DNA from 2 places in the Streptacidiphilus sp. MAP5-3 genome. Region 1 is predicted to be linked to the other one. Evidence: riboswitches for the same ligand, from Rfam matches in the RefSeq annotation. Region 1 holds a riboswitch; the other holds the start of a gene.

Region 1 (9,785 bases):
ACCGGCCGTCGAGAAGGCCACCCCGACGCCCACCGAAGCCGCGGCGCCCGTCGTCGGCCTCAGGGGCGCCGCCGTGCGCGTGGGCGGGCGGACGCTGTGGTCCGGCGTCGACCTCGAGGTGCAGGCGGGCGAGTTCGTCGCCGTCCTCGGGCCCAACGGCGTCGGCAAGTCCACGCTGGTCAAGGTGCTGCTCGGCGTCGTGCCCGCCGCCGAGGGCGAGATACGCGTGCTCGGCCGTCGGCCCGGCGAGGCGGGCAGCCGCGTCGGCTACCTGCCGCAGCGCCGCAGCTTCGACCCGAGCCTGCGGATCCGTGGCGTCGACATCGTCCGGATGGGCCTGGACGGCGACCGCTGGGGCATACCCCTGCCCTGGGCGCGCAACCGGCATGCCGCGCGCGAGCGGGTCCGTGAGGTGATCGAGCTGGTCGGCGCGAGCGCGTACGCGCACCGCCCGATCGGGCAGTGCTCCGGCGGTGAGCAGCAGCGGCTGCTGATCGCGCAGGCCCTCGTCCGCAAGCCCGAAGTGCTGCTGCTGGACGAGCCGTTGGACAGCCTGGACCTTCCCAACCAGAGCGCCGTCGCCGCGCTGATCGGCCGGATCTGCCACCAGGAGCAGGTCGCCGTGGTCATGGTCGCGCACGACGTCAACCCGATCCTGCACCACCTGGACCGGGTCGTGTACATCGCCGAGGGCGGCGCCGTCAGCGGCCGGCCCACCGAGGTGATCACCTCCGAGACGCTGACCCGCCTCTACCGCACCCCGGTCGAGGTCCTCTCCACCCAGGACGGCCGCCTCGTCGTCGTCGGACAGCCCGAGGGCACCGGCGCACACGCCGGAGTGCACGGAGCACGGGCAGACGCGAGCGCCGGAGCACCCGCCGGAGCGGGTGGCTGAGATGGGATCCGCTCCTCCGTTCTCCTGGAACCTGCTCTACGACTTCCAGGTCATGTGGTCGTACCCGTTCATGCTCAACGCCTTCCGCGCGGGTGCGATCGTCGCCGTCGTCGCGGGCGTCGTCGGCTGGTACGTCGTGCTGCGGCGGCAGACCTTCGCCGCGCACACCCTGTCCGTCGTCGCCTTTCCCGGCGCGGCGTTCGCGACGCTGGCCGGATTCGCGCTCAGCCTCGGCTACTTCGGCTTCTGCATCGCCGCCGCGCTGGTGCTGGCCATGCTCCGACGCAACCGCGGGGGTCAGCCCGGCGACTCGGAGGAGTCGGCGGCGACCGGCACCGTCCAAGCCTTCCTGCTGGCCTGCGGATACCTCTTCATGGCGCTCTACAAGGGCCTGTTGGAGGGCCCGCAGGCGTTGCTCTTCGGCAACTTCACCGGCATCACCACCGGTCAGGTGACGACGCTGGCCGTCGCCGGCGTCGTGGTGCTGGGCGTGCTCGCGGTGATCGGCCGCCCGCTGCTCTTCGCCTCCGTCGACCCGCAGGTCGCCGCCGCGCGCGGGGTGCCGGTGCGGGCGCTGTCGGTGGCGTTCCTGGTGCTGCTCGGTGCCGCGACCGCCGAGGCCGCGCAGATCACCGGCGCGTTGCTGGTCTTCGCGCTGATGGTGTTGCCCGCCGCGACGGCCCAGGTGCTCACCGCCCGGCCGGGGTTGAGCCTGCTGCTCACCGTCGTCATCGGCTTCGGCGTGACCTGGCTGGGTCTGTTCGCGGGCTGGTACTGGAACTACCCGCTCGGCTTCTTCGTCACCACGTTCGCGTTCGCGCTCTTCCTGCTCGCTCACGGCGTGCGGGCGTTGGCCGCGGCCGCCGAGCGGCGACGCGCGGTCCCGACCCTGGCAGGTGCGGCATGACGGCCCCGACCATGTCCCTCGCGGTTTCCGCGTGGACCCAGCCGTTCTTCCAGCACGCGCTGCTGGCGGGCACGTTCATCGCACTGGCGGCGGGGCTGGTCGGCTTCTTCCTGGTGCTGCGCGCGCAGGTCTTCACCGGGGACGCGCTGAGCCATGTCGCCTTCACCGGCGCGATGGCCGCACTCGCCGCCGGATACGACCTGCGGCTCGGCCTCTTCGTCGCCTGCGTCCTGGTCGGTCTGCTGCTCGGCGGTATCGGCCGCCGCGGCAAGGCGGACGACGTGGTGATCGGCAGCGCCTTCGCCTGGATCCTGGGCCTCGGCTCGTTCTTCCTCACCCTCTACACCACCTCGGCCAGCGGCATGGGGAACGGCGGCGCGGGCACCTCGGTGCTCTTCGGCTCGATCTTCGGCCTGGACGGCGGCCAGACGACGGTCGCGGTCGTGATCGCGCTCGTGGTGACGGCGCTGGTACTGCTGATCGCCCGGCCGCTGCTCTTCGCGACGCTGGATGAGAACGTCGCCGCCGCGCGTGGAGTCCCGGTCAAGGCGCTGGGGTTGGGCTTCCTGGCCCTGGTCGGCCTGACGGCCGGCGAGGCGACCCAGGCCGTCGGTTCGCTGCTGCTGCTCGGCCTGCTGGCCGCCCCGGCGGGCGCGGCGCTGCGGATGACGCAGCGGCCCTTCGTCGGCCTCGCGCTGGCGGGCGGCCTGGCGGTCGCGGAGATGTGGGCCGGTCTGGCCGCCGCCGCGTGGATCCCGCAGTGCCCGCCCAGCTTCGGCATCATGGCGGCGGCGACCCTCGTCTACGCCGCGACCTACCTGCCCCGCCCGGCCGGTCGGCGCGCGCGGACGGCTGAGGCAGCCGTGTAGCGAACGCGCAGGTCAGATCCAGCCGAGAGCGACCAGCGCGCCGATCACCAGCAGCGTGACCGCCGTCAGCATGTTGGCGCGCTTGTCGATCCACGGTGTCGTCAGCATCCGCGCCCCGAGCGCGGCGGCGACGGTCAGACCGACGATCGTGCCGATCGTCACCAGGGTGAAGACGACCAGCGAGCCGACCGCGGCCGTCGCTCCGAGCGCGCCTGCGGCGAGGAAGACCGGAAGGATCGTCAGATCCGGCGAGGCTGCGGCCCCGAAGGGGATCAGCAGCCCGGCCAGCCCGCGCGGGCTGCGCTGTGGGTGGCTGTGCTCGTGTTCCGCTTTCGGTCGGTCCAGAACCGCCGTGGTGCCGACGGCGTGGGTGTGGCGGCCGTCGTGGTCGGGGGCGTGCCCGTGGTCGTGCGTGTGTCCGTGTCCGCGTCCGTGACCCTGGCTGTGCCCGCCGTCGCCGTCGTGGCTGTGGCCGTGGCCCTTGCCCAGCAGGTCCAGGACGAGGAAGACCGCGCCCGTCACCAGCAGCACGCCCCCGACGACGAGGTCGGTGTGGCGGGCGACCGTCGTGCGGAACTGGAGCCCGACGACCACCAGCACCGCGCCGAGCAGCAGCGAGACGAGGACGTGCGTCAGCGCGGCGGCGAGCGACAGCCGGACGACTCGCCCGGTGCGGTAGCGCCTCGTGCGGGAGAGGACGGCGAGCGGCAGCCAGTGGTCCGGCATGACGGCGTGGCCGAAGCCGACGCCACCGGCCGCGAGCAGCAGGGCAGGAAGCGTGTTCACAGGACCACGGTACACAATCATCTTCGCATCCGTGAAGATGAGAAGACAGATGCCCGAGCCTTCTACCTGCAACAACGTCGCAGTTGCGCCGCCGCGGCTACGGCGCGGGGTCGTACTTGTACCCCACGCCGCGCACGGTGGCCAGCATCCACCGGTACGGATCGCCCAGTTTCCGGCGCAGCCGGGCGACATGGACGTCGACGGTCCGGCCGTCGTCGACGTCCGGCTGCTCCCAGACGAGTTCCAGCAGCTGGGTGCGCGAGAAGACCAGCTCCGCGTTGACGACCAGATGGGCCAGCAGGTCGAACTGACGCCGGGTCAGGTCCAGGGGCCGCCCGCCGGCGACGGCCCGGCGGCGCCGCCGGTCGACCTCGATGCGTGGCGGGACCGCCACCGGGACCGGTGGCCTGCGGCCGGCCGAAGGCAGGCGGGTCGGCGGGATGGCAGCGGACAGCTCGCGGTGCTGGTGTGCGCGCTGATAGGTGACCGTCACGGGGGGGTCCTTCCGGGTAGGTGATGGGCTCAGCGGCGTGCGACGGCGTTGCGCGGGCCGCGTGGGCCGTGGCGCTCCGCTCGGGCGCAGATCGCGCGGGCGGCGGAGAGCGGCAGGTCGAGGTGGGGCGCGAGCCACTCCGGGCGGTGGCCCTGGGCGGCCAGGATGTACGCGGCGTGGACCCGCGCGTCGTAGGCCACCTCGGCGGAGGTGGTCGCGGCGAAGTCGTGCGGGTCGAGCAGGTAGACGCGCTCGACGCCGTCGTGGAGGGCGAGGCGCAGTGTCCCGTACGCGGTCGAAGGCTCGGCGGCGGTGGTATGCAGCGCGGTGACGGTGGCCTGGGCGAGCGACGCCTCGGCGGACACGGCGGGAGGCCCTGATGTGCCGGAGTCGGCCGAGCGCGCCGCGCACTACGTCATGCAGTACGTCGTGCGGGCGACGGCCGGACGTCTGCGGGGTGGTGTGCGGGCTGGTGTGCGGGGTGTGCGGGCGAAAGGACATCACGGTCATGACGAAGAGGCTCCTTCTGGGCAGGCGTGCCCGCGCCACGACGCCGTCGACGGCGTGGCGGACGGCGCGGGCGTGCGGTCAGCGGTGAACGCGGGCCGGACCAGGCTCGGCGGGATGGCCGGGCAGGGGTCGGCCCGGACATGGACTCGGACTGTCGTCCATGACTTCGCCTCCTTCCGGCCGTGGTGCGCGTGGCACCGATGCGACGCGGCAAGGAGCGGACCGGCTGTGAGAGACCGCGACAGGACGCGGTAGCCGGAACACCCCAACTCGTCAGAGCTTTGGCACTCCACGGCGTGATCCCAAGTGCGCTGACTGGGAAGCCACTTGGCCTCAACCCTTAGGTCGGGAGGAGGTGTCCTGATCCGGAGCGTCTCTCGACGGGTGGGATCAGTGGCCTGTGTCCGTGAAGACGCCTCACCGAACGAGGTGCCCTCTTCGTTTCAACGCCCTCAGCATAGATCAGTGATTCGGTGGTGAAGCAAGTTCCCGGATTCTTTGACGTGTTGTTGTCGCCGTTGTCCGGTGACTTCTGTGGCTGACGGGAATTCATTCCTCCGTCCACCTGCGACCGATGTGCAACTGCCGGAGCGGCTGATTGTTACGTGCCGGGTTGACTTTCCCCCGCGTGGGTCGGTTCACTTCTCCTGCGACACCTCGTTCGGTGAGGCGTCTGCACGGACACAGGCCACTGACCCGACGACGTCGAGAGACGCCCAGGGTCAGGACACCTCTTCCCGGCTTAAGGGTTGAGGCCAAGTGGCTTCCCGCCCGACCGATGGGCGGGACACGCCGTGCAGTGCCGAAGCTCTTACGTGGGAGGTGTCGGTGTTCCGCACGGGAGTGCGCTGACCTGGGGAGGTGGGGCCTGATGAAACCTGGCAGTAGTCCGCATCCGCGCTCGACCGGTCCCGCAGCAGGCAGTTCCTGACACACGGGTACGCACACGCATGGCCTGATCCGGTCATTTCGCCGTTCCGGCCACGGGTGTGAATTTGTGCTGCCCGCATTCGGTCCGAGGAATTTCCCGATCCTTCCGCCAGGTCCGCTTTTCGTCTGCCCACGTGACGGGGGGGAGACGTCCCGCCGACGTGCCGACGTCTGGAGTTCCCCAGCAGGACGGCTCCGACCACGCATACTCGGCCCGACCACGCAAACGAACCACCTAACACGAGCCACCGAACACGAACCACCGAAGGAGTCCGGGCTGTGCAGTCCCTGACCACCGCCGAATTCCTGATCCGTCTCGGCACCGGCGTCGGCTGCGGCGCACTGATCGGCGTCGAACGACAGTGGCGCGCCCGGATGGCCGGGCTGCGCACCAACGCGCTGGTCGCCACCGGCGCGACGCTGTTCGTCCTCTACAGCGTCGCGGCCGGGGACACCAGCAGCCCCACCCGCGTCGCGTCCTACGTCGTGTCCGGCATCGGCTTCCTCGGCGGTGGCGTGATCCTGCGCGACAGCGGCGGCGTGCGCGGGCTCAACACCGCTGCCACGCTGTGGTGCTCGGCGGCCGTCGGAGTGCTGGCGGCGTCCGGGCGGCTCCAGTTGGCGCTGGTCGGGACGTTCGCCGTACTCGCCGTCCACCTGGTGCTCCGCCCGGCCGGGCGGCTGCTGGACCGGGCGCCTTCGGCCGGGTCCGACCCGGACACCAGCAGCCGGGTGACCGTGCACCTGCGCTGCAGCCGTCGCAACGAGTCGCACATCCGCGCCCTGCTGTTGCAGGCACTCACCGGCGCCGGTCTCACTCCCGCCGGGCTGCGTGCCACCCGGGAGGGCGAGGACGTGGCCAGCCTCCGCGCGACCGTCACCGTCGAGGGGGATGCGGGCAAGGCGCTGGAGCCGGTCGTCACCCGGCTTTCCCTGGAACCGGGCGTGCTGGACCTGCACTGGCATCTGGAGGAGGAGGCCAACGGCGAGTCCGCCCTCGCCTGACGACCGCTCAGCCCGCACGCCCCTGCCCACACCCCGGCCACCGAGAGGCGGTGCCACCGTGCCGATCCCACGACGCCGGATCAACGGCGAAGTCGCCGCCGCAGCCCGGTTGCTGACACGAGGTGGGTGAGCGAAAGCCTTCAGGTCAGTCCGTGGCCGAGCCCGAACCGGTCTGACCCTCCGTCGGCTGCGTCCCGTCGGCCTCGGCCTGTCCGGCCTGTCCCGCCGTCGCGGCCTGCCGCATGGCGGCCGGAGCCAGCGGGCGCAGCGCGTGGTAGCCGAAGAGGACCACGATCGTGCCCAGGGCGATGCCACCGAGCGAGAAGCTGCTGCTGATCTTCATAGTGACGCCGCCCGCGCCGATGATGATCCCGGCCGCGCAGGGGATCAGGTTGATTGGGTTGGTCAGGTCCACCTTGTTGCGGATCCAGATCTGCGCGCCGAGCAGGCCGATCATGCCGTAGAGGACGACCGTGATGCCGCCCAGCACCCCGCCGGGGATCGCCGTGATGATCGCGCCGAACTTCGGGCAGAGGCCGAACAGCAAGGCGAAGACCGCCGCGCACCAGTAGGCGGCCGTGGAGTAGACGCGGGTGGCCGCCATCACGCCGATGTTCTCGGCGTAGGTGGTGGTGGCCCCGCCGCCGACCGCCGTGGAGAGGACCGTCGCGATGCCGTCAGCGGCGATCGCGTCGCCCATCCTGTCGTCCAGGTCCGCGCCGGTCATCTCGCTGACCGCCTTGACGTGACCGGTGTTCTCCGCGATCAGCGCGATGACGACCGGCAGCGCGACCACGATCGCCGACCCGCTGAACGTCGGTCCGTGGAAGTGCGGCAGGCCGACCCAGCGGGCGTGGCCGACGCCGGAGAGGTTGAGCCGCCAGTGGTCGGTGACCTTGCCGCTGCCGTCCGGCGAGTAGATCTTGCCGAGCGTGCGGTCCAACACCCAGGAGAACGCGTAGCCGAAGACCAGCCCCAGGAAGATCGCGATACGGGACCAGAAGCCGCGCAGCGCCACCAGCGCGAAGCCGGTCGCCGCCATCGTGGCCAGCGCCACCCACTGGTCCTGCGGCCAGTACGTGCCGGCGGTCACCGGCGCGAGGTTGAAGCCGATCAGCATGACCACCGCGCCGGTCACCGCGGGCGGCAGTACCACGTGGATGATCCGGGCCCCGCCCGCCTTCACCACCAGCCCGAACACGGCCAGCACCAGACCGGTCACCAGCAGCGCGCCGGTGATCGCCGACGTCGAGCCGCCCTGCAGCCTGATCGTCGTCGCCGCGCCTACGAAGGAGAGGCTGCTGCCGAGGTAGCTCGGGATCCGGCCGCGGGTCAGCAGCAGGAAGAGGATGGTCGCGACGCCCGACATCATCACGGTGAGGTTCGGGTCCAGGCCCATCAGCAGCGGTGCGACGTAGCAGGCGCCGATCATCGACGCGACGTGCTGCGCGCCCAGGCCGATGGTCCGGCCCCAGCTCAGCCGCTCCCAGGGCTTGACGACCTCGCCGGTCTCGATGTGCCGGCCGTCCCCGTGCAGTTCCCAGCCGCCGAGGCCCCGGCCACTCACGTCTGTTCCTTCGCGCTTCGCTTCGGCTCCGCTCCGCTGCGACTCAGCTCGCCGCTCATGGCTGTTCCTTCGCGCTTCGCTTCGGCTCCGCTCCGCTGCGACTCAGCTCGCCGCTCATCGGCTCTCCACATCGTCGCGGTTCTGTTCGCGTGACAGCAGTCGTGTTCGAGGGCGCTGGGGTAGAAATCCCCGTAAGCCGTCCAAACCGGACCAGGTTATACGAGGTGGCACGTAGGTTCGGCCCAGGTGATCGGTACCACGGCATGACGGTCCATGACCGCTTTGCCTCTACCGTTGAAGCCATGGACCTGCTCCGCCGCATCCGCCTCTTCGCGCGTGCCCATCCCTACTGGATGGACACGCTGCTGGCGTTCGGGCTCTACGGGCTCACCCTCGTCTGGCGCGACGGCGGCCCGACCAAGAGCTGGTCCGAGATCGACCCCTCCGAGGTGCTGGTCGTCGCCGGGTTCCTGGTCTACGCTCCGCTGGCGCTGCGTCGCCGCTATCCGGTGTCGGTGCTGGCGCTCACCGTGGCCGCGACCGTTGGGTACATGTTCGTCGGGCCCGTGCGTGGCCCGATCCTGGCCGGTGCCGGTCTCGGGATCTACACCGTCTGCTCCGTCGTCGAGCGTCGGCTCGCCCTCGCCATCGGCGGCATCGCGGTGCTCTCCGTCGGCATCGCGAGCATGGCGCTCTCTCCGGAGAAGTGGGACCAGGCCGTCAACGGCTACGCCTTCGCCTGGACCGCGATGACCGTCGCGATAGGCGAGGCGGTGCGCAGCCGTCGCGCCTTCGTCGCGGCGATAGAGGAGCGGGCCCGCCGCGCCGAGCACACCCGCGAGGAGGAGGCCCGCCGCCGTGTCGCCGAAGAACGGCTGCGGATCGCCCGCGAACTGCACGACATCGTCGGTCACCACATAGCGCTGATCAACATCCAGGCCGGGGTCGCCTCGACCGTGCTGGCCACCCAGCCCGACACCGCGCGCGAGGCGCTCGCCCAGGTCCGCGAGGCCGGGCGCGCCGCGCTTACCGAGCTCGGCGCGACCGTGGCCGTGCTGCGGCAGACCGGCGAGAACGACGAGAACTCCGTCAGCCCGCGCGAGCCCGCGCCGGGACTGGACCAGCTTCCGGCGTTGCTGGCCAAGTTCGAGAAGGCGGGCCTGCGGGTCGAACGGCATGTCGAGGGCGTGCCGCAGCCGCTTCCGGCCACCGTCGACCTGACCGCCTACCGGGTCGTCCAGGAGTCGCTGACCAATGTCGGCAAGCACGCCGGGAGCTCCTCGGCCGTGGTGCGGCTCGACTACCGGTCGCGCACGCTGCGCATCGAGGTCGAGGACGAGGGGCCCACGGGCGGCCCGTCCGAGCGCTCCGACCGCAGTGAGCGTCCCGAGCGGGGCGAGCGTGGTGACCGCGCCGCGCGCGGGGAGCCCCGCACGTCCGGCGGATACGGGATCATCGGCATGCGCGAGCGCGCGGCCACCGTGGGCGGCAGCTTCCGGGCCGGGCCGCGCCCGGACGGGGGGTTCCGCGTCGTGGTGGAGCTGCCCTACGAGCCGGGCGCAGGCTCCGCCACGCCCGCGCAGACAACGTCGCAGACGACCTCGCTGACCACCCCAGCGGCAGACGCCCCTGCCGTCGCCGGAATGACGGGAACCGCATGACCATCCGTGTGCTGCTCGCTGACGACCAGGTCCTGGTCAGGGCGGGCCTCAAGGTGCTTGTGGACTCCGCGCCCGACCTCACGGTCGTCGGCGAGGCCGCCACCGGGCACGAGGCGGTCGCGCTGGCCAAGAAGGCCCGCGCCGACGTCGTGCTGATGGACA
Region 2 (9,785 bases), on a different contig from region 1:
AAAAACGCGGAACGATCGGGTTCGCAGATCTCTCTGTAGCCCGCCAGGATCAGCGACGCATTTCCAACATTTCGTGGCGTGCCGACAAATCCGGAGGGGTCAGCGCTCGTAGCTGCCGTCGAGGCGACCACGGGCGAGGACGGGGCCGGTCACGGCCGCGAGGAGGGCGCGGGGCTTGGCGGTCTCCAGCGGGGCGTCTCCGGAGCCGGTGGCCACGGGCGCGCCCAGGGCGAAGAGTTGGAAGACGTAACGGTGCGGGCCGTGGCCCTTGATCGGCTCCGGCCCCAGGTAGCCGCGGCGCATCCCCCAGCGCAGCACCCGTACGCCGTCGGCGGCGGACATGGTGGACTCGGCGGACGCGGCGGACGTGGCGGCCCTGCCGGTCCCGCCCGAAGCACCCGAAGCGCTTTCTGCAGCACCGGCGTTGAGCGCGCCGGCCGGGATCCCGTCGATGGTCGGGGCGAGCAGCGCGAGGCAGTGGACGAAGGGCGCACGCGTCGGCGAGTCCACATCCTCGACGACCAACAGGAGTTGCTCAGCGTCCGCCGGAACTCCCGTCCAGGAGAGCGCCGGTGAGAGGTTCTCGCCGCCTGCGCGGCGACCTGCGTGGCGCTGCGGGATGTCGCCGCCGTGGGCGAAGTCGTGGCTGGACAGGTCGATGGTCTCGCGACCGGTCAACTGCGGCAGGTTCCAGGCAAGCTGTGCCTCGCCCGCGCGCTTGTTCTTGAGCAGGGTTCCGAGGATCGCCACGTTCGTCGTGTCCTCCGTCGTCGGGGTTCAGGCGGGTTGTTCAGGTGAGCGTTCAGGAGCGTGTGGAGCGTCGTCGCACGATGGCTACGCCCGCGCCGCGTCGGCGAGGTCGCGGACCTCGTCCGCGACGGTGGGCCACAGCGCGGCGGGCAGGTCGTGGCCCACGCCGGGGAAGATCCGCAGCCGGGACCCGGCGACCGTCCCGGCGGTGGTCCGCCCGGCGGCGGCACGGAGGATCGGGTCCTGCTCCCCGTGCAGCACCAGAGTCGGGTGGCGCAGCTCGCGCAGGCGCGCGCCGTGCCACTGCGCGCCGATCTGGCGGCTCTGCGCCTTGGCGTCGCGCGGGCCGCTGTCCACCTCCGCCTCGACCCAGGCCCGGGCGGCGTCCTCGTCGAACGGGTAGGCGGGTGAGGCGATGCCGCGCCAGACCGCGAGTGAGGCCTCGATGTCGCCCTCGCGCCCCTCCGGGAACGTGGCCCGGGACAGCTTGGCCAACAGACCGAAGCGGAGGTAGCGCAGCACCCGCAGTCCGGAGACGTCGCTCGGGAGCGCCGCCGACGAGGTCACCGACAGCACCCGGTCGGGATGGCGCAGGGCGATCCGCTGCGCGATCAGGCCCCCGAGCGAGTGCCCGAAGACGTGCGCGCGTTCCCAGCCCAGGGCGTCCATCACCGCGATGCCGTCGTCGGTCATGTCCTCGGAGGTGTAGGCGTCGCCGCGCCTGCCGAACAGTGCCTTGAACGGATTGGTGGTCTCGGTCGGCGGCATCCGGGTCGACTCGCCCGCGTCGCGCTGGTCGTAGCGGACCACGTCGAACCCCGCGTCGGCGAAGGCCTGGCAGAGCCCGGCGGGCCACCAGAACCGTGCGGTGGCCAAGCCCATGATCAGCAGCAGCGGCTCGCCGCCTTCGGAGCCCCGGAGCCGGTCGTAGGCGATGTCGACCTGCCGACCGTGCGCGCGGTTGTGGGCGTACCGGGTGGGCGTCCAGACGGGCGCGCCGGCCTGGATGGTGCTCTCGGACATGGGGAACGTCCCTTCTCCGTCGGTCTCAGGCGACGGAATCTGCGATCGTCGTTCGCAGTTCATGATGCAAGATACTGCACACAGCGTTCGCAGAAAAGTGTGCAGGTCGGAGAGCATGACGACCCGGCCCGAGCATGCGTGCGACACGGACGGGTGATTCCCGACGGATCCACGGGCGCGTCCGGTGCGCGGCGCGGAGAATGGGCGATGTCCCAGCAGGACACGCAGGACACGCTGGACGTGCACGACATGCTCCGCCCGCAGGACCGGCAGGAAGGGGCCCGCCATGGCAACCGATCTCCGCCTCGCCCAGAATCCGGACGCCGACGCGCTGCTCAGCCGCAGCCCGCTGGCGGCGCTGATCGGCATGCTGTTGGACCAGCAGGTGCCCATGGAGTGGGCCTTCTCCGGCCCCCACACCCTGCTGGAACGACTCGGCGGTGGCGACCTCGACGCCCACCGGATCGCCGACTACGATCCGGAGGCCTTCGCCGCGCTCTGCTCGGAGAAGCCGGCGGTCCACCGCTACCCGGGCTCGATGGCCAAGCGCATCCAGCAGTTGTGCGCGTACCTGGACGAGCACTACGACGGCGACGCCGAGACGCTGTGGCGGGACGCGGCCACCGGCCCGGAGCTGCTGGCGCGACTGGAGGAGCTACCGGGGTTCGGCAGACAGAAGGCGCAGATCTTCCTGGCCCTGCTCGGCAAGCAGCTCGGCGTGCAGCCCGAGGGCTGGCGCGAGGCTGCGGGCGCGTACGGCGAGAAGAACAGCTTCCGCTCCGTGGCGGACATCACCGGACCCGCCTCACTGGTGAAGGTCCGGGCGTTCAAGCAGGAGGCCAAGGCGGCCAAGGCCGCCAAGGCAAGCGGGGCAAGTGGGGCAGGTGGGGCGGCAAAGAAGTGACGGTGCGACGGGACAGCCCGTCGCACCGCCGACTCTCCGCACCCTGGTACGTGCGGCTGCCTACCTCAGCGGCCCGCGAACGGCTCGAAGAGCAGGCCCTTGGAGGCGATGCCCGGGGCGAACGCGGTGACCTTGCCGGTGGTCAGGTTCAGCCTGCTCAGCGAGTTGGCGGAGGTGAAGTCCTGGCCGCGGCCGAAGTTTCCGGTGATCTCCACGATCGCGTTGGTGTTGCCGTCGACGGCGAAGATCGCGCCCTCGTCGCCGATCGCGAAGGCCGTGTCGTCGACCTGGGCGTTCAGGTGCAGGACTCGCACGCGCTGCGTCGGCCGGGCGTGCCGGTTCGCCTTGACGGTGTCGACGAAGATCAGCTCGCTGTCACCCTGGCTGTCGAGCAGCATCGAGCCGCCCACGCCCGGGACGTAGAACGGGACGTTCTCCAGCGAGTCCGGGTCGGACAGGTTGAGCGTCTCCGCCTTGCCCGTGAGCAGGTTGACGGCGTGCCCGTTGTCGGCCAGGGCGGAGGTCCACTTGGCGGTCCCGCCCGCCAGGTTGAGCCGGTAGAGCGCCGGGCCCTGGAAGACCGTGCCGTTGGGCGTGGTCGGGGAGGGGTTGGAGGCGGAGGTGTAGAGCCGGCCGTCGTGCTCGAGCACGGCGTCCGTGCCGCCGCCGTGGGGCAGCGTCTTGACGCCGTAGCCGTAGTGCGCGACCTGGTGGCCGGGGCGGGCCTGCGGGGTGATGGTGTAGAGGCTGGAGTTGCCGTCCTCGTTCACGGTGGCGACGACGCGGCGGCGGGTCGGATCAGCGCCGAGGCCGTCGACCTTGCCGACGACGGACCACTCGGCGACGACCTTGCCGCGCTGGTTGAACTCGACGACGGTGCTGTTCTTGTTGCCGGAGGGCGACGGCTCGCCCATGGTGCCGACACCGTTCTGGTAGCCGACGAAGATGTCGTCGCCGAGCTGCGCGATGTCGTCGGCGCCGCTCAGACCCTTGGGGGCGGCGGCGAAGACCTTGGCGTGGTAACCCGCCGGCACGCTGATCGGCGCGGGCTTGGCGGCGGACTTGGCGGCGGGCGTCGTGGTGGCCGCACCGGCCGTGCCGACGACGGTGGCGGCGAGGGCGGCGGCAACGGCGGCGGCGCCGACCAGAGCAAGACGAGAGGTCACGGTAGAGCCACTTCTCTCGGTGAATGACAGGGAGACCGCAGGCCTGCCGATTCCGGCGGCGCACACGGCTCACGTGGGACACCCCGTTGTCCCACCCCTTGGTGACGGTGCAGCAAGCACACGGCGACATCCGGATGGCGCCTGGATTGCCCGCACGCGTGCGGAGGGCAGCGTGGGCGAGCCGTCTGCACCGGCCCGCACGGCACCTGCCCGGTCCGGGCTCGGTCCGGGCCTCCGTCCGGGCTCGGTGGCCGAGACCTGTCCGCGACCTGGGGTCAGTACCCTGGTTGCCGGGAGAGTCCGCTTTCCCTCACCGGTTCCCCAGTTCCCCCATCCGTACCCGTGGACCTGCACAGGGAGGCAGCGTGCCCCGCAGCACGAGCGGCGACGCAGGCCACCACGACCGCCGCGGCACCGCCGACGACGGGCCGGGTGCGGAGGAACTGAACGAAGCGGCCACCGCCTTCGGGCTGTTGGCCTCCCCGATGCGGCTGCAGATCATGTGGCTGCTGATCGCGGCGGAGAGCGATGTCGGCGGGCTGGCGGAACGGCTCGACGCGTCGATGCCCGCGGTCAGCCAGCACCTCGCCAAGCTCAAGCTGGCCGGGATGGTGCGCTCGCGCCGCGAAGGACGGCGGCAGGTCTACCTGGTGGACGACCCGGTGCTGGTCGACGTGGTCCGGCTGGTGCTGAGCCGCCGCACGGCAACCGAAAGCCGTCCCTCACTGGCCCGTCGCATCATCGGCGGCTGAGAACCGCTTCAGGCTTCAGCGCGCCGACCAGGCCGGGTGGGCGCGCAGCCAACGGCGGGTGGCCAGCAGCAACGCCGCATAGCCGACCAACACCGCGCCGAGCAGCGGGTAGAAGCCGAGCGGCAGCACGCCGAGGCCCAGCGCCGCGCCGAACGGCGTCGCCGGAAGCAGCAGACCGACGACCGCCAGGCCTCCGTTGGCGAGCCGAACCGGCCAGGTCGCCCGGGGGCGACCCTGCGCGCCGCCCGGAACCCGCAGCAGATGGACCGTCAGCGCCTGGGTGATCAGGTTCTCGGTGAACCAGCCCGAGTGGAACAGCAGTTCCTCGTGTGCGCCGGTCCGGCCGTGCGCGGTGGCCAACAGGACCGCGAAGGTCGCCAGGTCGGCGAGCGCGTTGACCACGCCGACGAGCAACGCGTACCGGGCCAGCGCCCCCCGCCTGAGCGGCCGTGGACGCTGCACGCCCCTGCCCGCGGGCTTGTCCGCGCGACCGCCCGGGCCCGCCGCGAGTGGCTGGTCGAAGGCGAGCGCGAGCTGCGCGGCGTCGAAGCAGAGGTTCTGCGTCAGCACCTGGGCGGGCAGCATCGGCAGGAACGGCACCAGCGCGCCGGCGGCCAGCATCGCCAGCACGTTGCCGAGGTTGGAAGCAAGGGTGATCCGCAGGTAGTTGCCGACGTTGGCGAGCGCCGTGCGGGCGGAGCGGACCGCGTCGCCGAGGACGGTGAGTCCCGGCGCGGCGAGGACCAGGTCGGCGCTGCTGCGCGGGCCCTCGTCCAGCGCGCCGGGAGAGCCGATCCCGACGTCCGCGGCGCGCAGCGCGGGCAGATCGTTGAGGCCGTCGCCGAGGAAGCCGACCACATGCCCGTTGGCGCGCAGAGCGGAGACGATACGCGCCTTCTGAGCAGGGGCGGCGAGCGCGAAGACGACCGTCGACTCCACCGCCCGGCGCAGATCGGCGTCGTCAAGGGCGTCGACGTCCGGTCCCAGCAGCGGGGCGCCGGGGTCGAGGCCGACATCCCGGCAGGCCTGGACGGCGGCCCCGGCCCGGTCCCCGGTGACGATCTTCACGGCGATGCCCTCGGCGGTGAGCTCGGTGAGTGCGGCGGCTGCGCTCGGGTCCGGCTCGTCGGCCAGCGCCACCAGGCCCAGCAGCGTCAAGCCGTCCAGGTCCGCGACAGCCGGAGCGGCGGGTCGACGTCCGGCCCCGGCCCGAGGCCGCGTCCCGGATACGGCGACGGCGAGCACCCGCAGGCCCTCACCGGCCAGGCGGTCGGCCAGTTCCAGCACACCGGCCCGCCGGTCGTCGTCCAACTCGACGGCGGCGGCGAGCAGTTCCGGCGGGCCGGTCGAGTGCTGGTGCCGGCCCGCGACCAACCGCAGGCCGCCGGTCCGACGTTCGGCGGGGTCGGCCCGCTCCGCGGGGTCGGCGTGGTCAGCATGGTCAGCGCGCTCTGCGGGGTCGGCCGACGGCGGGACGGCACCGGCCCGGACGCGCCCGCAGCGGGCGAGGATCTCCTCGACGGCCCCCTTGGCCACCAGGGCCTGCGCGGCCTGCGCCCCCGACAGCGTGAGCCCCGGCCCGGCCTGGGCGGCGACCACGACCGTCGCGACGCGTCGACCCGGATCGAACGGCAGGGCCGCGACACCCACCAGGCCTGCCGCGAAGTCCTCGTCCGGCCCGAGGCCGCCGGGCCCACCGAGACCGTCGAGACCGTCGAGCACCGACCCGGACGCGCTCGCTGCCGAACCCGAGCCCGCCTCGGCAGCGGCCAGCAACGCGTCGTCGACGGCGTCGAGTTCGGGCGGGTCGCCGAGCTCGGCGCAGATCAAGCTGTTGACGGCCGCCCAGCGCAGAACCTCCGGATCCGGACGGCCCGTCGCGTCCACGGCGGAGCGGAGGGTGAGCCGGTCCCGGGTCAGGGTGCCGGTCTTGTCGATGCAGACGACATCCAGCGCGCCGAGGTCGTGGACGGCGGTCAGCCGTCGGGCGAAGACGCGGCCCCTGGGACCGCGACGCAGCACGGCCGCCTGACGGGCCAGTGCGGCGGTCACTACCAGCAGCAGCATTTCGGGCGTCAACCCGACACCGACGGCCGCCGCATACGGCAAGGCCTCCCAGCGGTGGCCGTCCACCAGCGCGCCGACGAGCAGACCGGCCGCACCCGAGACCAGGGCGAGCCGGAGCAGCAGCCCGGACACCTCCCGCGCGGTCCCGTCGAACGCGGTCCGCCGCTCCCCTGCGGGCGCTCCCGCGCCCGACCCGGGCCGGCGGTCCGAACCTGCACACGCCCGGACCTTCGCGCGTGCCCCGGCGCTCGACGCCGCATTCGCTCCGGCGCTCGGCGCCCGATTGGCTCCGGCGAGGAAGGTGTCCGCGCCGGTCGCCAGGACGACGCCCACGCCGGTGCCGTGCGCCACCACGCTGCCGCGCAGGCAGAGCCGGGCGTTGTCCGGCGAGACCCGGCCGGTACGCACCGCGCCGCCACGGCCTGCGGCACGCTTGGGCACCGGCTGGCTGACGCCGGTCAGCAGCGCCTGATCGACCGTCAGCCCCTCCGCACGCAGCAACAGCAGATCTGCGGGGACCCGGTCCCCGGGAACCAGCCGCACCACGTCACCGGGGACGAACTGGTCGAACGGCAACTCCCGTTCGACCGATGACCCAGACCGTGACCCCGACCGTGACGCCGGTGACGGCGCCGGCCGACGGCGCAGCACCGTCGCCGTGCTGCCCACGTCGACGAATCGCCGCAGCGCGGCGGTCTCGCGCTCCGCCCGCAACTCGCCCACCAGGCGCAGCGCACAGCCCGCGGTGATCAGCAGCAGCAGGACCGCGGTGCTGGTGAAGGCCCCGGAGACGGCCGTCGCTCCGGCCAGGAGACAGAGGGTCATCGTGTAGGGGTCACGGAGCAGCAGCGCGACCCGCCGGGTACGGGTCGGACGCGGCGGCAGCGGCAGGGTGTTCTCGCCGTGCGCGGCGAGCCACAGTTCGGCGGTCTCCTCGGGCAGCCCCCTCCGGCTCGTCCCGAGCGCCCGCAGCACCTGAAGATCCGTCAGTTCGCTCAGTGCGCTCACCTCGCGGGGATCCACGCGCCGGGCGGACGGGGCCGAGGCAGCCAGGGGAACCTGGTCAGCGGAAAGGGCGGGAGCACCGTCCTTGCGGCGGTCCCGGCGTGCCCGCAGATCAGTCGGACCGGTCAGCGCTGCCTCCCCATCTCCACTTCGGCACCAGCGTAAACGCGCAGCCCGTAAGCATTTGACAGTGCCCTTACGCAAGGGCCATCATATGAATGTTCATTCATGAGACACCTCGTTCGGTGAGGCGTCTCCACGGACACAGGCCACTGATCCCAACCGTCGAGAGACGCTCCGGATCAGGACACCTCCTCCCGACCTAAGGGTTGAGGCCAAGTGGCTGCGCAGGCGGACCTGTCCCAGAACAGGCCTCGCGCTACGCCGTGGAGTGCCAAAGCTCTGACGAGTTGGGGTGTGCCGGACACGGCTGATGCCGTATTGGTCCGGGTTCGGTGTGCCCCCTGCCGCTGCGACGCGCGACGCGTCACGACCGGAGGGAGGCGAGAAGCAGTGGACTGCAGTCCGAGTAGCCCGGGCCATAAACGGCCCCACATCCGCTTGACCTCGTCTTCTTTCGGCATGCGGTAACCACCTGCTGATCCTTGATCCTTCTGCGCGCGCGGACGCTCGCAGGGTGGATGGATGCTGCATGCCCTCCGATCGGCCTTCACGGCCACAGGGAGGGACCATCATGACCACCACGATCGACCCGAAGGTCCAGGGCGACGCCGCCCGCACCACCGCGGTGCTGGACGACGCGCACCTCGGCGACATCCGCGGCGCGCTCGGCACCATCAAGCTGGACGACCACGGCGACCGCCGCGGCCTGTCCGCCAAGCTCAAGACGCTGCTCGCGATCGTCGGCCCCGGCCTGATCGTGATGGTCGGCGACAACGACGCCGGCGCCTTCGCCACCTACGGCCAGGCGGGCCAGAACTACGGCACCCACCTGCTGTGGACGCTGCTGCTGCTGGTCCCGGTCCTCTACGTGAACCAGGAGATGGTGCTCCGCCTCGGCGCGGTCACCGGCGTCGGCCACGCCCGGCTCATCCTGGAGCGGTTCGGCAAGTTCTGGGGCGCGTTCAGCGTCATCGACCTGTTCATCCTCAACGCGCTGACGCTGGTCACCGAGTTCATCGGGATCACCCTGGCCGCCGGCTACCTGGGGCTGCCCAAGGCCGCCGCCGTGGTGCTCGCCGCCGCGATCATCGTCGCCTCCGCGTTCACCGGGTCGTTCCAGCGCTTCGAGCGGATCGCGATCGCGCTCTGTGCCGGATCGCTGCTGCTGGTCCCGATCTACTTCATGGTTCACCCGAAGACCTCGCAGATGGCGCAGGACTTCGTGGTCCCGAACCTGCCGGGCGGCCAGGGCCAGCTGGCCACCGTGATGCTGCTGATCATCGGCATCGTCGGCACCACCGTCGCCCCGTGGCAGCTCTTCTTCCAGCAGAGCTACGTCATCGACAAGCGGATCACCCCCCGCTTCATGAAGTACGAGAAGGCCGACCTCTGGATCGGCATCGTGATCGTGGTCATCGGTGGTGCGGCGCTGATGGGCGCCACCGCCGCCGCCTTCGCGGGCACCAAGGGCTTCGGCAACTTCACCGACACTGCGGGCCTGGCCTCCGGCATCGCCGCCCACGCGGGCAAGGTCGCCGGTGTCCTCTTCGCCGTCGCGCTGCTGGACGCCTCGATCATCGGCGCCTTCGCGGTCTCGCTCTCCACGGCCTACGCCATCGGTGACGTCTTCGGCATCAAGCACTCGCTCCACCGCGGCGTCAAGGGTGCCAAGGGCTTCTACGCCGTCTACGCCGGCCTCGTCGCCCTGGCCGCCGGCATCGTGCTGATCCCCGGCTCGCCGCTGGGACTCCTCACCGAGGGCGTGCAGACCCTCGCGGGCGTGCTGCTGCCCTCCGCCACGGTCTTCCTGCTGCTGCTCTGCAACGACAAGCAGGTGCTCGGCCCGTGGGTGAACGGCCCGAAGACCAACGCCTTCACCTCCGCCGTGATCGGCATCCTGGTCACCCTGTCGATCATCCTGACCGCGTCGGTGCTCTTCCCGAACATCACCGCGGGCGCGATCCTCGACATCATGGCCGTCTGCGGCGTGGTGGG

Evidence for each region. Region 1 has a riboswitch for magnesium ahead of ABH928_RS32875 (MgtC/SapB family protein). Riboswitches for the same ligand answer to the same signal wherever they lie in the genome.
Region 2: another riboswitch for magnesium. It lies ahead of ABH928_RS12915 (NRAMP family divalent metal transporter); the one in region 1 lies ahead of ABH928_RS32875 (MgtC/SapB family protein).

The regions. Positions count from the first base shown of each region.
Region 1 covers NZ_JBGCCL010000036.1:45,321-55,105, forward strand. The annotation lists gene ABH928_RS32845 (metal ABC transporter ATP-binding protein) at 1-895, shown strand, start outside; gene ABH928_RS32850 (metal ABC transporter permease) at 897-1,802, shown strand; gene ABH928_RS32855 (metal ABC transporter permease) at 1,799-2,671, shown strand; gene ABH928_RS32860 (hypothetical protein) at 2,684-3,457, opposite strand; gene ABH928_RS32865 (helix-turn-helix domain-containing protein) at 3,555-3,950, opposite strand; gene ABH928_RS32870 (hypothetical protein) at 3,980-4,315, opposite strand; M-box (ykoK) riboswitch at 4,718-4,896, opposite strand; M-box (ykoK) riboswitch at 5,110-5,289, shown strand; gene ABH928_RS32875 (MgtC/SapB family protein) at 5,670-6,395, shown strand; gene ABH928_RS32880 (uracil-xanthine permease family protein) at 6,541-7,962, opposite strand; gene ABH928_RS32885 (sensor histidine kinase) at 8,265-9,623, shown strand; gene ABH928_RS32890 (response regulator) at 9,620-9,785, shown strand, end outside.
Region 2 covers NZ_JBGCCL010000006.1:282,781-292,565, reverse strand. The annotation lists gene ABH928_RS12945 (YbhB/YbcL family Raf kinase inhibitor-like protein) at 100-750, opposite strand; gene ABH928_RS12940 (alpha/beta fold hydrolase) at 835-1,773, opposite strand; gene ABH928_RS12935 (HhH-GPD-type base excision DNA repair protein) at 2,060-2,677, shown strand; gene ABH928_RS12930 (hypothetical protein) at 2,743-3,843, opposite strand; gene ABH928_RS12925 (ArsR/SmtB family transcription factor) at 4,287-4,595, shown strand; gene ABH928_RS12920 (HAD-IC family P-type ATPase) at 4,611-7,670, opposite strand; M-box (ykoK) riboswitch at 7,898-8,089, shown strand; gene ABH928_RS12915 (NRAMP family divalent metal transporter) at 8,362-9,785, shown strand, end outside.